3 regions of the Pseudoalteromonas sp. SR41-7 genome follow, and region 3 is predicted to be linked to each of the others. Evidence: predicted binding sites of a transcription regulator. Region 3 holds the regulator's gene; each other region holds the start of a gene.
What was found. Region 3 encodes ArgR, which controls arginine synthesis, uptake and breakdown. Its sites were predicted from a motif close to ANTGAATANNTATTCANT; they were not measured.
Positions count from the first base shown of each region.

Region 1: the regulator ArgR is predicted to act here: its motif matches at 3,052-3,069, upstream of H5092_RS14390 (aspartate aminotransferase family protein).
Region 2: the regulator ArgR is predicted to act here: its motif matches at 3,436-3,453, upstream of argC (N-acetyl-gamma-glutamyl-phosphate reductase).

Region 1 is NZ_JACJEF010000010.1:108,899-114,328, forward strand. Features, by position in the region: gene H5092_RS14370 (putative quinol monooxygenase) at 1-284, shown strand, start outside; gene H5092_RS14375 (YdcH family protein) at 347-589, opposite strand; gene H5092_RS14380 (aminodeoxychorismate/anthranilate synthase component II) at 1,140-1,721, shown strand; gene H5092_RS14385 (HDOD domain-containing protein) at 1,765-2,925, shown strand; gene H5092_RS14390 (aspartate aminotransferase family protein) at 3,305-4,510, shown strand; gene astA (arginine N-succinyltransferase) at 4,596-5,430, shown strand, end outside.
Region 2 is NZ_JACJEF010000001.1:257,094-262,523, reverse strand. Features, by position in the region: gene radA (DNA repair protein RadA) at 1-1,169, shown strand, start outside; gene H5092_RS01185 (hypothetical protein) at 1,245-2,177, shown strand; gene argE (acetylornithine deacetylase) at 2,231-3,379, opposite strand; gene argC (N-acetyl-gamma-glutamyl-phosphate reductase) at 3,604-4,614, shown strand; gene argB (acetylglutamate kinase) at 4,615-5,382, shown strand; gene H5092_RS01165 (ornithine carbamoyltransferase) at 5,390-5,430, shown strand, end outside.
Region 3 is NZ_JACJEF010000002.1:172,688-178,117, forward strand. Features, by position in the region: gene H5092_RS03495 (iron ABC transporter permease) at 1-1,036, shown strand, start outside; gene H5092_RS03500 (ABC transporter ATP-binding protein) at 1,037-2,086, shown strand; gene H5092_RS03505 (Dyp-type peroxidase) at 2,135-3,034, shown strand; gene argR (transcriptional regulator ArgR) at 3,042-3,509, opposite strand; gene mdh (malate dehydrogenase) at 3,735-4,667, shown strand; gene ispB (octaprenyl diphosphate synthase) at 4,753-5,430, opposite strand, start outside.

The DNA.
Region 1 (5,430 bases), on a different contig from region 3:
TGGCACAATTAGTTACTTTGACTAAAAGTGAAGCGGGCACTTTAATGTATGAGTGGACAGTAAGTGAAGACAAGCGCAATGTACATATTTACGAGCGTTACCAAGATGAAGATGCTGCTAAAGCGCATCTTGCTGGTTGGGGCGAAAGTGGCCCACTATTTTTAAGCGTAGTTGATATGGATAAAGTAATGGTATTTAGTCAATTATCAGAAGAGTTTGCACAAGCCTTTGCAGGCCCAAGCAGTGTATTTATGAAACCTGTGGGTGGCTTTGTAAAGTTTTAGAGAAAATACCCATTGTTGATCTAAAGAGCTCACCTCATCAGTGAGCTCTTTTTTTAGTGGCATTACTGCTCTTGCTGCAAGCGCTCGTATAACCAATCTTTTAATTCTGTACGTTCGTGTTTTAATAGATGCATTTGTTCATCGCTTATGGGCGCATCTTTGAGCTCTAACACTCTAATCTCTTTATCTAGCTTGTCGTACTTATCTGCTTTTTTTGCAAATTCAGTATCGCTTTCATTTAACTCGGCAATGGTCTTTAAGTATTCTGGAAAGTCATTTGTTAATGAGTGGTCTTCGCCTAACATATTCGCTCCTTAGTCGGATATAAATGAGCTCACAAGTAAGTGAGTTGTATAAGTGAATTACTGCCTTTCATATAATACACTGGGGCTTACATAGATATAATTCAACCATCGAGCCGCTAATTTGATGTAGCACAAACAATCTGTTTATTTTGCTCAGTAAGGCATTTCACCAAAGTATTTAATAGTGCGATCAATAAATGCACGTACTTTAGAGGTCAATAATTTATTGTTGGGGTATACAGCCTACGTAGGTGTATTAACTAATCGTAAAAAGCTTAGGGTTCGATATTATTGCTCAAGGTGCAAGGAATCTCTGGCTAGAGAAAATAAATTTAAATATCATCATGATTCAATACGTTAGTAAATCTCTTAACCAGAGTTAAAGTTAAGTAAACCAATGCCCGCTAAAGGCTTTTAAGCATTTTAGCTAAAAGAGTTAATTTTTAACGCTTTTTGCTAATTTATGTTGGTTAATTAATAGTGTTAGAATGCAGCGCTTAGTACCACTTGTGTAAAGTAGTGGTCAATAATTTATAAGGTCTGTTGTGTAATGCTGTTGATGATCGACAACTACGATTCGTTTACTTACAACTTAGTGCAATATTTTCAGCGTTTAGATCAAGACGTTTTAGTAAAACGTAATGATGAGCTAAGTATTGCACAAATAAAACAGTTAAACCCGCAGCACATCGTGTTATCGCCAGGGCCATGCACCCCTAACGAAGCGGGTATTTCACTAAATGTTGTTGAGCAACTAAAAGGGCAATATCCTATTTTAGGGATTTGCTTGGGGCATCAAACTATCGCACAAGCTTTAGGTGGAGATGTAATACGTGCTAAAAAAGTAATGCACGGTAAAACATCACCCATAGTTCATACTAATAAAGGGGTGTTTAAAGGCTTAGCTAATCCGTTAACGGTATGTCGTTATCATTCTTTAGTGGTTAAAGCGCAAACTCTGCCTAAAGAGCTTGAAGTAACCGCATGGACTCAAACTGAGCAAGGCGAGTTTGACGAAATTATGGGGTTGTTACACAATGAACTTGCTATCGAAGGTGTGCAGTTTCATCCCGAAGCTATTTTAACTGCTCAAGGCTTAGAACTGCTTGATAACTTTTTAACTCGCTTCTAATGTTATAATACACATAGCATTTTATACTTTATTAATGGATGTCATGACTGAACTTGTAGCCCAGCAGCGTACTGCCAAAATACTAAGCCAACGAGCTCATGACTTATTGCTTGGGCATAGCTTTGCGCATCAGCAAATTGGTTTCATTCATACATTAGATATAGATTACGGCGAACCCATGAAGCAGCGTACCTTGCTTCAGGTTGAAGTGGCCGCACAGAATAAACGCCAGCAAAGCAGTACTGCACATCATAAGTACCGCGCTCAAGCCAGTGAGCAACTGCACAAAACAATTGAAACAGCTATATATAAGCAGCTCGAAGATATAGATGGCGTAATTCATAGCACCATAGGTATTGAAGATGGCATTGCCAATATACTCGATATATTAGCGGTAAAGTCAGCGTCGGTAGGGCGTTTAGAGCCATTGGTTAATGATATAAGCTGGTTGGGTAGGGAGTTAGTAACGCTCGTTAATTTACCTTACTATCGTAATCAACGTAGTAAAAACACGTCTGTAAAAGTAGATAAGCCATCGCTCGCCCTTCGTTATATTGGCCTTGATAACTTACAGCTAGTTATTCCTACATTTGCTGCCCGCCATTGGATGCCACATAGCACCGAACCATTTTCGTTATTAAAACGCCGGCTACGCGACAGCGCGATGGCAAACGCGATTGCAGCGCAAAAAATTGCACAAATTAATAATGTAAATGACGTTCATGCATTTACCCTTGGTATGCTTTTAGATGTAGGGCGAATTGCATTAGTGCGCTTGTACTTAAAAACGTTTGAGCAAATATGGCAACGTAAAGTACAGCTAGCCCGAAATGAAAACCAAAAAGATTTACACACCGCATTATTAGAGCTTCAGCCCGACCCGCTATTTTTAACTACTCTACTTAGCAATAAATCGATAGAAGTAAGCGCTAAGGTAATAGACAAAATGGCTTTTAAATATTTACCGTTTAAAGGGGTAATGCAGCAGCTAGTAAATGGGGTAGATAAGGGCGATACATTACTGCCATTAACAGAAGTAATGCTAAAGGCACGGTGCTATTCTCAATATCTTAATTTAAAAGAACATCAACTTATTGAACCTGATGAAGCTCTAAGCTGGTTTTCGCACTTTAAGTTCACTAAAACGGAACTAAAAACCCTCCAATCGAGTAATTTTACCAATTTAGCTATTCAAATTGACTAAAAATCTGAATTTTTTGTTAATTTTTTTGCGACTAACCATTCATTCTCATCTTATTGTTATATTACATATTTGCCGATTAAAGCGTGTGCGCCTCTGTACTCATGCGGTTAGTTGCCTAAAAATAAGCATAAATAGCTATGCAAATAGTTATTCACTATCTATGAAATAATATCTTTAGCCCTTTATTTTCAAGGGATACATGAAAGTTTTTAACGAGACAGATATAAGTAATTCTGAAATAATGTGCGTCTGAAAATTGAACCACAAAGCAATTTTGCGCAATTATCAGGTTACTGATCTTGCCTATAAAGTTGGTTACAAATATTAACCAAACACCTATTTTGATGTTTTGTGTTGCTCACAATTAAGAGGAAATAAAATGACAGTCAATCGCGAATTATTTGATCACGTAATGGTTCCTAACTACGCACCTTCAAGCGTAATTCCTGTTCGAGGCGAAGGCTCTCGCGTATGGGATCAACAAGGTCGAGAGTTTATCGACTTTGCTGGTGGTATTGCAGTTAACTGTCTTGGCCATTGCCACCCTGCATTAGTAGGCGCATTAAAAGAGCAAGGCGAAAAAATCTGGCATCTATCTAACGTAATGACCAATGAGCCGGCACTTCGCCTAGCTAAAAAAATGGTTGATGCGACATTTGCTGAAAAAGTTTACTTTGCCAACTCTGGCGCAGAAGCAAACGAAGCCGCGCTTAAATTAGCGCGTCGTTTTGCACTTGATAAGTTTGGCGCAGAAAAATCACAAATCATCGCGTTCAACAAAGGTTTCCACGGTCGTACATTCTTTACCGTAACTGTTGGCGGCCAAGCTGCATATTCAGATGGTTTTGGCCCTAAGCCTGGCGACATTATACATTGCGATTACAACGACCTAGCTGCTTTTGAAGCGCTTATCAGCGACAAAACATGTGCCGTAATGATGGAACCTCTACAAGGTGAAGGCGGTATTGTTTCACCAACTGATGAGTTTGCTCAAGGCGTTCGCGATTTATGTACTAAACATAACGCACTGCTTATTTTTGATGAAGTTCAAACAGGTGTTGGTCGTACTGGCGATTTATATGCATACCAAGGCTTAAACGTAGTACCTGATATTTTAACTTCGGCTAAAGCACTTGGCGGCGGTTTTCCTATTGGCGCTATGATCACAACAACTGAAATTGCACAGCACCTTAAAGTAGGCACACATGGTTCTACTTATGGCGGTAACCCGCTTGCCTGTGCTGTTGCAGAAGCGGCATTTGATACAGTAAATACCCCAGACGTACTGGCTGGCGTAAAAGAAAAAGCAGCATTATTTAATGAACTACTTAGCGCGGTTAACGAAAAATACAACGTATTTAGCGAAATCCGTGGCCAAGGTTTATTAATTGGTGCAGTAGTGAACGAGCAATACAAAGGTCGTGCAAAAGAGTTTTTAGTGGCAGGTACTGAGCAAGGCCTTATGTCACTAGTTGCCGGTGCAGACGTAGTACGTTTCACTCCATCTTTAGTAATTCCTGAAGCGGACATTCGCGAAGGTATGGCACGCTTTGAAAAAGCAGTAGCAAGCGTAGTAAACGCATAAGCGACTTAAGCCAACCAATTAAGGGCAAGCACCGCTTGCCCTGCAATTCCTATTTACCGTTATTTATAAGGGAGCAAGCGGACTCATGATGATCCTTCGCCCAATCCAGCAAAATGATTACTCAGCATTACTGAAAATTGCCCACGAATCTGGGCATGGTTTTACGTCTTTGCCATTAAACGAAGAACTATTGCAAAAGAAAATAGACCATTCTGTAAGTTCATTTGCTAAGCAAACGTCACAACCCGGTGACGAAGGCTACCTGTTTGTTCTTGAAGATAGCGAAACCGGTGATGTTGTAGGTACGTCTGCAATTGAAGCTGCGGTAGGGCTTGATGATGCATTTTATCATTATCACTTAAGTAAAGTGATTCACTCTTCGCGCACATTAGACGTATACAAAGCGGTTGATATTTTAACGCTATGTAACGACTACACAGGGGCTACAGAGCTTTGCACATTGTTTTTAAAAGATGGCTATCGTAAAAATTGTAACGGTAAGCTACTTTCAAAAGCGCGCTTTATGTTTATAAAGCAGCATCAAGAGCGTTTTGCACAAACAGTGATTGCAGAAATGCGCGGTGTGTCTGACGAAAACGGCAGTAGCCCTTTTTGGCAGTGGCTAGAAGAGCACTTTTTCTCAATGGATTTTCCAACAGCTGACTACCTAACAGGTATTGGCCAAAAGGTTTTCATTGCTGAATTAATGCCTAAATACCCAATTTATGTAAATTTGCTAAGTAAAGATGCGCAAGCCGTAATAGGTAAAGTACACGACAACACACGCCCAGCAATCGAGTTATTAAAAAGCGAAGGCTTTACGTTTAATGGCTACGTAGACATTTTTGACGGCGGCCCAACGGTTGAAGCAAAAGTAGATAACATTGCGACGATTCGTAATGCAAATAACTTTAACGTTG
Region 2 (5,430 bases), on a different contig from region 3:
AGGCTGAAAAGCAGCTAACTGAAATCGGCGAGCTTGATCGCGTACTAAGCGGCGGGGTGACTACTGGCTCTGTTAATATAATTTCCGGCGATCCGGGGGCGGGTAAGACAACTTTGCTATCTGACCTAGTGGCGAGAATGTCACAACGGATGCCGTCACTTTACTGTACGGCAGAAGAATCTTTATCGCAGTTTAAAAACAGGGTAAATCGTTTAAAGTTAAACTATAACCCGGACGAGCTTTATTTACTTTCAGAAACGAGCGTTGAAACCATCATCGAAGAGCTCGAGAAAAATAAAATTAAGTTTGCTGTTATTGACTCTATTCAAGCTGTTGTAACCGATACGGCAAATGGTAGCCCAGGTTCGCCTTCGCAGGTAAAAAGCGCCGCCCAAGCATTAACTCAGTACTGTAAGCAAAATGATGTAACCATGTTCATTATTGCTCACGTAAATAAAAATAACGAAATAGCAGGCCCTCAAACACTTGTACATATTGTTGATGCGCTTTTACACATAGATACCAACGATGGGCAAATACGAACCCTTAGGGCAAATAAAAACCGCTTTGGTGATATTGATACTGTTGGCATTTTTAAAATGTGTGAACGTGGAATGTTAAGCGTTGATAATCCAAGTGAAATATTTTTATCGGGTTCAACCACCGACTCACCTGGCTCTACTATTACCTGTATTCGTAAAGGGAATCGTAATTTATTGCTTGAGATTCAATGTTTAACTACCGAAACAGAAGCTGAATTTCCGCAGCGTGTTTGTGTTGGTTTAAATATGAATCGTATAAAAATGCTGACCGGTATATTACGTAAGCATACTAAAACTAAAATATTTCACGATACGTTTTTTAATATTGTGGGTGGTTTAAGAATTGATGAGACAGAAACCTGCATCGATTTAGCATTAGTAACCGCGTTACTTAGCAGTTTAAACGAATTTGTTGTACCTCGTACCACGTGTATTATGGGAGAACTTAGCTTAAACGGCGATGTACGCCCAATAGACAGTGGTGTACCGCGTGTTAAAGAGGCTGCACAACATGGTTTTACAGAAATATATATTCCATTTCGCAATTACCATAAATCGATGGAAGGGCTAGGCGCTAAAATTACCCCTGTAAAAACCGTACATGAGTTACTTAGTTTGATTAATTAACACTTATCGGTGATGTTCTTCAGTGTTACTCTTAAGTTGAGACACTTTATAGAAAGAATTAAATAAGGAAATGACATGAAAAAATTAGTTATAGTTGCAGCTCTTGTGGCCGCAGGCGTGGGTGGTGTTAGTTACGCAAACTACGTAGCAACTCAAGAAGTGCGTGCAGAAGTAGATAAGCAACTTGCTTTAGTAAGCGAGCAAACTGGCGCTACATTTAAATACGCTGGTTTATCGGCAAGTGTTATTTCAAAGAGTGTAGAAATAACAAACATGGAAGTAATAAGCCCTGAAGGTGACAATGTTGCTAATATTCAAAGCATTGAAATAACTGGCTACGAGCCGGATAAAATATCACCACATACATCATTTGATGTAAAAAGCTTTCAGTTTGATAAAAGCTTCGTATCAAAATTACCAGCTGATACAAACGAAATGTTAGCGTCGGCAAGTTACGACTTACATTCATCACTTGATTACGATGAAGAGTCTGGCAATAGTGATGTAGTAGTTAAGCTTGATGCAAAAGACATTGTTAGTTTTAATATGGATATGGGTTTAGCTAATTCAAAAGCGTTAATGGATGCTTCATTGGCTATTAGTAAGGCGCAGCAAGAAGCGGGTGATCAACCGCTGACGTATGAACAAGAATTACAGCAGCAAACACTTGTTATGCAAGCAATGAGTAAATTAGAGCCGCGTAATGTTAGCTTTGCCTTAAATAACCAAGGTAAATTAAAAGATTTACTATCAAGCGAGCTTGAAAAGCAAGGTATGACGCTTGAGCAAATGGAAATGACGCTAGAGCAACAGTTACAACAAGCTCCTGTAACTGAAGATATTGCAGAGGCTTTAACTAGCTTTGCGAAAGGTTTAAATTCATTCAGTGTGTCTGCAAAGCTACCTGAAGGTAAAACTATGATGGAAATTAACCAACAAGTTATGATGCTAGTAGGGCAACCTGAAGAACTAGTTAAGTTTATTAACTTAGAAGTTAAAGGTGATTAGGCCTTAGTTCTGTATTAATAAAGGCGCCAATTGGCGCCTTTATTGTAATCTTATTAGCTAAAGCAATTTGCTTTTATAAGATCAGTGATTATTTGTTGTGATGGTTTTATTTTTTCCATCGCTAAAAATTCATCAGGCTGGTGTGCTTGGTTAATTGAGCCTGGGCCCATTACAATCGTTTCACAACCGAGTTGCTGGATAAACGGCGCTTCAGTGCAGTAATTTACTGCGACCGCTTTTTGCCCCGCTATTTTTTCAGCCATTTTTACTAAAGCACTGTCGGTGCTCCCACTAAATGCCGGTATTGGTTCATGTAAATCAATAACGCTCACCGCATTTGGGTATTGCTGATTTATCTCTTTCGTTGCATCGAGTACTAATGCTTGTAGTTCTTGTACACTTAAACCTGGTAATGGGCGCATATCTATATGCATTTCACAGCAACCACAAATTCTATTCGCGTTATCGCCGCCATGAATATTACCTAAGTTTAATGTTGGATAAGGGATTTCGAAGTGGTTTATTGAATACTTATGCTTTAATTGTTCTTTTAAGATCATCAATTTTGTAATCACTTTATGCATTACTTCAATGGCGTTAAGACCACGTTCGGGATCGGAGCTATGCCCAGAGCGACCAACCACTCTTATTGCTGTACTCATATGGCCTTTGTGCATAAATACTGGCGTCATATCAGTAGGTTCGCCTATTATACAACGCGCAGGTTTTAAATTCGGGTGCTTACATATTTGTTGTGCACCAGCCATCGTTGTTTCTTCGTCGGCGGTGGCAAGGATTAAAATAGGCTGAGTTTGCTGCTTTTCATCAAGTTCACTAATCGCTTGTAATACAAAAGCAAAAAAACCTTTCATATCAATACTTCCTAGCCCATACAATTTGTTATCGAGTTCGGTAAGTTTAAATGGATTATGATTCCAACGACTGTCATCAAAAGGCACTGTGTCGGTATGACCAGCTAGCATTAATCCGCCATCACCTTCTCCGCGTTTTGCTAATAAATTATAGCGCCCTTTACCTCCTTCTAATTCTATAATTTCACACGTAAAACCGATTGTTTCGCACCAACTGGCTAGGAGTTCAATTACGTTTTTATTGCTCATACACAGGTTGTCTTCAATAGCACTAATAGAAGGGGCTGCAATCAATTGTTGGTACATGGAAATAAACGAAGGCAAAGGCATAAAAAAATCCAAAATTATTATTCAATTTAATTGCATAACAATATAAAAGTATTTATGATGAATATCAATTCACTTTTTAAGCATAAATATATTAAAAGTAACGCCATGAAAATAATGCGACGATAATCAAAATTCATTAATAAAAAAGACTTAATTAGCGTCTAAGCTAGTTTAAGCGAACATTATAGATAAGTAGTAATTAATTTTAAGATAACGAGTAACAAATGAATGTAGTGATTATTGGCGCAAGCGGATACAGCGGCGCAGAGTTAGCAAGTTTAGTTGCTAAGCATCCAAACTTAACTTTAACAGGCTGTTATGTATCTGAGGGTAGCTTAGATAAAAATAAATTGCTAAGTGATTTATACCCAGAGCACCTTGGCTTACTAGACTGCCCTTTACTTCCTCTTAGCGTATCAGCTTTTGATGACATTCAAAGTGATGCTGATTACGTATGCTTATGTACCGATCACAAAGTAAGTGTTGATCTAGCGCCGCAATTTTTAGCTATGGGTAAAAAGGTATTTGATTTATCTGGTGGCTATCGTTTAGCAAGCAATGACGACTACGTTACTTACTATGGTTTTGAGCATCAACATCCAGAGCTTTTAAATGAAGCGGCTTACGGTCTAGCTGAGTGGAACCATGATGCTATCGCTAATGCAAAGCTAATTGCTGTTGCAGGCTGTTACCCAACAGCAGCGCTTAATGCGCTAAAACCGCTTAAGCAAGCAGGCTTATTAAGCAGCGAAAGTATTATTATTAATGCGGTTTCGGGCGTTACAGGCGCAGGGCGTAAAGCCAGTGTAGGAACGCATTTTTGTGAAGTGTCGCTTGCACCTTATGGTTTGTTTAACCATCGCCACGGCCCTGAAATTGAACAACACCTTGGCCACAAAGTGTTGTTTACACCGCATCTAGGTAATTTTCCGCGCGGTATTTTAGAAACTATTTATGTACAGCTTAAGCCAGGCGTTACCAAGGAAAACGTTGCATCGGCTTATCAAGTACTTTCGAGCGAGCCATTAATTCGTTTATTAGGCGATAAAGTACCTTCAATTAAAGGTGTAGCTAAGCAGCCATTTGTTGATATTGGCTGGCAGCAACAAGGAACGCAGTTAATTGTGATGTCTGCTATTGATAACTTATTAAAAGGCGCTGCTGGACAAGCTTTGCAGTGTATTAATATTTCTATGAATTTAGATCATACCACTGGTTTAAAAGGAGCGTTTTAAATGAGTAAAAAAACGTGGGTAATTAAACTAGGTGGTGCAGTACTTAATACAGAAAATGCAGCAAAAGCGTTGTTTGATGTATTAAATGAGCAAACAAATGATGAGTTTGTGATTGTACATGGCGGTGGCGCTTTAGTTGATACATGGTTAAAACAAGCGGGTTTTGCCAGTGCTAAACACCAAGGATTACGTATTAGCCCAGCAGAGCAAATGCCTTATATAGTGGGTGCGCTTGCAGGTTGCGCTAATAAACAATTAATGACTCAAGCTATTAGTGCTGGGCACAAGCCTGTCGGCTTAAGTCTTTTTGAGGCAGGTGTTACTGCCACTCAAAAGCTAAAAGCGCTTTGCTTGGTGGGTAAATGTAAAAGCAACGACGATTCTATTGTTAATGATTTACTTAAAATCGGTCGCCTACCCATTGTTAGCTCTATAGGCTTTGATGAGCAAGGGCTTTGGTACAACGTAAATGCAGATGAAGCAGCAGCGGCTATTGCTAGTAACTTAAATGCCGAGCTTATTTTTATGACGGATGTTGAAGCAGTGCTTGATGAAAATAAACAGCCGTTACATCAACTTGACACAAAACACATTGATACTTTAATTACAAATGGAGTAATTGTGGGCGGGATGGAGGTCAAAGTTAAGACCAGCCTTCACGCTGCCCAACATTTACGACGCGGTGTGTATATTTCCAGCTGGCAAAAGCCAGAAAATTTAACTGCTCTGCTACAAGGCGAGCATGTCGGAACTAAGATTACACCATAGGTTTATTATGTTTGAGAATTTTTTAACGGGTTTAGAGTTAGACCAAGA
Region 3 (5,430 bases):
GGCGGCTCTTGCACTTATTAGTATGGAAACCATGGCCGACTTTGCAACAGTGAGTTATTTTGCCGTAAGTACATTAACAACCGCCGTATACGATACGTGGTTTGGTTATTACTCACTTACAGCGGCCGCTAAAATATCGGGTGTGATGTTACTGCTGTTATTTTTAGCATTAATGGCAGAGCGTTTTAGTCGTCGTAATCAAGCGGTATTTGAGCGCCAATCAAGTGTAAATAGCGAATCGCTCTATGTATTAAAAGGAAAGTCTGCTTGGCTCGCAACGGCATTTTGTAGCTTTATTTTACTTATCGCTTTTGTAATTCCTATTGCAGTACTTATAAATTACGCCATTACCTACTTTGATAAAGCATGGAATGTTGAGTTTTTTAGTTACGCTTGGCAAAGTTTAAAGGTGGCGGGAGTTGTAAGTGTTATAACCATTACATTGAGTGTTTTTGTGGTTTTTTATCAGCGTGTTGCAAAGCAAGCGTATCCGCTTATTCCTGGGCGTTTAGCAAGCACAGGTTATGCGTTGCCAGGAACTGTTCTCGCTATTGCGGTTTTATTACCTCTTACATTATTAGAGAGCACTATTAACACAGCGCTCGAGAAGTATAACTTAGACATTGGCTTACTGCTTACAGGTAGCATTCTTACTATTATTATTGCTTATATTGTTAGGTTTTACGCCATTGCACACGGAGCAATTGAGTCGAGTTTTTTACGTATTAGTCCATCACTTGATATGGCAAGCCAATCAATGGGTAAAAGCCAAGGGCAAACGCTGCGTTTAGTGCACCTACCTTTACTGCGAAGAGGATTGCTCACTGCTGCCTTATTGGTATTTATTGAGTGTATGAAAGAGTTGCCAGCTGCGCTATTGCTCAGACCGTTTAATTTTGAAAGCTTAGCTACTCATGTATTTCAGTATGTGAGTGATGAGCAATTAGAGCTTGCTTCAATATCGGCTTTATTTATTGTTATTGTTGGGTTTATTCCTTTGTATTTTATTAATCGTTCTATGGAGCAGCGTAGTTAAATGAGTAGTTTAATTTTACAAGGCGTGAGCTATCACTATAACGGCACAAAGGTTATTCACGATTTAGATTTAACGGTGGGTAAAGATGAAATTGTTTGTCTACTTGGAGCGAGTGGGTGTGGCAAAACGACCACGTTAAAAGCGATTGCAGGTTTAATTGAAGCTAAGCAAGGGTCTATTTTTATAGACGGTAAATTAGTGAGTGATGAGCAATCTTTTGTCTCACCTGAGCACCGTAACATCGGCATGATGTTTCAAGATTATGCGCTGTTTCCGCATTTAACGGTGGCAAATAATATCGCATTTGGGCTTAGTAAAATGAGCAAAGCTCAAAAGCAGCAACGCGTTGATGAAATGCTTAAGCTTGTACATTTAATTGGCTGTGCTGACAGGTTTCCACACCAGTTATCGGGTGGTCAACAGCAGCGTGTAGCTATTGCTCGTGCATTAGCTTATAAGCCTAGTTTATTGCTACTTGATGAGCCCTTTTCAAATATCGACACACAAGTACGCTTTGAATTAATTGCTGATATACGTCGAATTATTAAGGCAACTCAAGTATCTGCTGTATTTGTTACACATTCAAAAGAAGAGGCATTTGCCTTTTCAGATACACTGGCCATTATGCATCGCGGTAAAATTGAGCAACAAGGCACGCCTGAGCAGCTTTTTGCAGCTCCATGTTCAAAGGAGGTTGCAGAGTTTCTGGGTCAGGGCATATACTTAAGCGCAGAAGTGTTAACCGCAACTGAATATAAAACACCATTTGGTTTAGTCGAATCTTATGTTGAGAGTAAGCATAATGTAAGTGCAGGGCTTATATATGTGCGCCCTCATCAAATAGAATTAGTGGCAGATAACCAAAGTGACAAATTCAGCAAGCGAGCTACAATCATAAGTCGTCGCTTTGTTGGTTCGGCGTATGTTTATTCGCTTGTTATTGATGAACAAGAAATTGAAGTTGCTGCACAATATGGCCAGTCATTTGAAAATAATGATCAGGTTATAATAAAAATAAAACCTCACACGGTGAATTTTTTCGAATCGTAATTAATTTGTTATTCGCTGTGTTTTTATCTGTAAAACTAAGGAATAACAATGGCGCAAGCGCAATCAGGGATTTGTGCTGAAGCAAACTTACACGGTTTGCACTTATTTTTTAATGTGTTTGATGGTCAAGACGAATCACTTCGCGCAAAGTTAAAACAAGTAAGCGCTATAGAAGAAGAGTTTAGCGATCAATTTTCAGAATCAATGCTCTCTTGTATGGTTGCTATTGGTGCGCAATACTGGCCGCATATCCTCCCTGAATACATTCCAAGCGAATTACAGAGCTTTCCCAATATAACCCATAGCGATCACCAAATGAGCGTACAACCGTGCGATTTATTTGTGCAAATTCGCTCTGACCGTGAAGATGTTAACCATTTATTTGCGCTGCAAATTTTAAAATTATTTGCCCCCGATGTTGAGCTGGTGGAGCAAATTCGTAATTTTCGTTTTTTAGATGGTCGTGATTTTAACGGTTTTATTTATGGTGGCGACACCGCACATGGAAGAAAAAAGCGCGCTACGGCTTTAATCAGCAACCCTGGTAGCTTTGAAGATCAGGGGAGTTATATTCATGTTCAGCGTTATAAACATGATTTAACTATGTGGCAGCATTTATCATTGAGTGAGCAAGAGCAAATAATGGGACGTACGCGTCTTGATAACACGCTAATTACTCCAGCGGTCGAAACCAGCCATGCTTCGCGAAGTGAGCTAAAAGACGAAGACGGACAACCGCTACTATTAAATCAAAGCATGCCTTATGGCGACGTGTATGAGCAGGGAATGTTATCAATTACATGCGCTTGTACGGGCACCGCATTTGAAAAAGTACTTAATAGTCGTTTAGGGGAAGGGGATTGCTACGACCACTGGCTTGATTTTACTCAAGCCGATATGGGCTCTGCTTTCTTTGCACCTTCAATAGGGTTTTTAAAACAAATTTAGTTTGCTATTAAACTGTATCAAATAAAATGCGAACACGTTCAAGTGTTACATCTATTTCAGATATTTTAGCAGGAGCGATAAAAATAGTATCGTCGCCTGCAATTGTTCCTAGTACGCCATCTGCTTTACCTAATGAATCTAATAAACGTGCAATAAGCTGAGCAGCACCTGGGCTGGTACGAATGATGATCATCATTTCGTTGTGCATAATGTCGATTACTAATTGGCGTAATGGGCTTTTAGCCGTAGGTACACCCATTTCAGCAGGTAAGCAGTAAACCATTTCTTGTTTGGCATTACGTGTGCGTACAGCGCCAAATTTACTTAACATGCGTGATACTTTACTTTGGCTTATATTGTCAAAACCTTGATCTTTTAACGCATCAACTATTTCGCCTTGAGAGCCAAAATTTTCTTCTTTTAATAGTGATTTAAATGCTTTTACCAGTGCTTCTTGTTTATCTTGTGGTTGCATAGTCTTTATTCGTTTTTGTTATTTATGCCGCAAATTCTACACAAAAATGAATAATTATGCAGCAGTTGTTTAGTTAACTTGCCAGTTTGATGCGTTAAATCACATAAGTTTACGACTATGGTCGAAAATATACTTGAAATAGACAGGATAAATTTGTTTTTAGTCGCTAATTTCATTATCTTAAGAGCCACAAATGTTTCCTACCTCAAATTACGGAGAATTCCAATGAAAGTTGCTGTATTAGGTGCTGCAGGCGGTATCGGCCAAGCGTTGTCTTTATTATTAAAAACAGGCTTACCAGCTGGCTCTGAATTATCACTTTATGATGTTGCACCAGTGGTACCAGGTGTTGCGGTTGACCTTTCTCACATCCCAACAGATGTTAAAGTTGCAGGCTTTGGCGCAGACGATTTAAATAAAGCGCTTGAAGGCTCTGACATCGTTCTTATCCCAGCGGGTATGCCACGTAAACCAGGTATGGATCGTGCTGATTTATTCAATGTAAATGCTGGCATCATCAAAACTTTAGCAGAAGGCATTGTTGCCAGCTGTCCTAAAGCGTTAGTAGGTATTATTACTAACCCAGTAAATGGCACAGTTCCAATTGTTGCTGAAGTATTCAAAAAAGCAGGTACTTACGACGCTAAACGCGTATTCGGTATTACTACGCTTGACGTTATTCGTTCAGAAGCATTTGTTGCTGAACTTAAAGGCGTAGACGTAGCAACTGTAAAAGTACCAGTAATTGGTGGTCACTCAGGCACAACTATTCTGCCTCTACTTTCTCAAGTTGAAGGTGTTTCTTTCACTGATGAAGAAGTTGCTGCACTTACTCCACGTATCCAAAATGCGGGTACTGAAGTTGTAAATGCTAAAGCAGGCGGTGGTTCAGCTACGCTATCTATGGGTGCTGCTGCAGCTCGTTTTTGTATGTCTTTAGTTAAAGGCCTACAAGGTGAAGAAGTTGTAGATTACGCTTACGTTGCTGTTGAAAATGGCGATGCAGAGTACTTTGCACATCCAGTACGTTTAGGTAAAAACGGCGTAGAAGAAATTCTTTCTTACGGCGAACTAAGCGCATTTGAAACAAAAGCAAAAAATGACATGCTTGAAACTCTGAAAAAAGACATCAAAGAAGGTGTTGATTTCATGGCGTAATAGCCAGTTTAAGCAACAAAAAAGCCTGCATTTGCAGGCTTTTTTATTGCTCAGAATTAATGTCACACTGTGTAACTAGTTAAAACTAGTGGTCGCGGTCAACCGCAATACGGGCAAGGCTTATAAGTGCTTGCTTATAGTCAGACTCAGCTAAAAAGTCTAAACAGGCAATGGCTTTTTCGGCCTCAAGCTCTGCTTTTTGCATTGTAAACTCAAGCGCATTAGTTTGTTTTAGTGCAGTTAAAATTTCTTCTAAATGCTCCATACCATTACTGTGCTCTATTGCATCACGAATGAGCTGTGTTTGCTGCTCGCTACCATGTTGCATAGCATAAATAAGCGGAAGGGTTGGTTTGCCTTCAGCTAAATCATCGCCAATGTTTTTACCTAGCTGCTCAGCATCTGCATTGTAATCGAGTACGTCATCTACTAGTTGAAACGCAGTACCTAAATGCATACCGTATAGGTTTAGTGCATCAAGTGTCGCTTGGTCTTGCTCTGTGATAATGGCAGCAAGGCCTGTAGCTGCTTCAAATAATTTAGCCGTTTTAGAGTAAATAACCTGCATATAGCTGGCTTCAGTCGTATCTGGGTCATTGCAGTTCATCAGCTGCAATACTTCACCTTCAGCAATAATGTTTGTTGCATCGGCAAGTACTTGCATAATCTGCATTTTTCCAAGGCCAACCATAAGCTGAAATGAGCGAGTGTAAATAAAGTCACCAACCAATACGCTAGCAGCATTACCAAATTCAGCATTTGC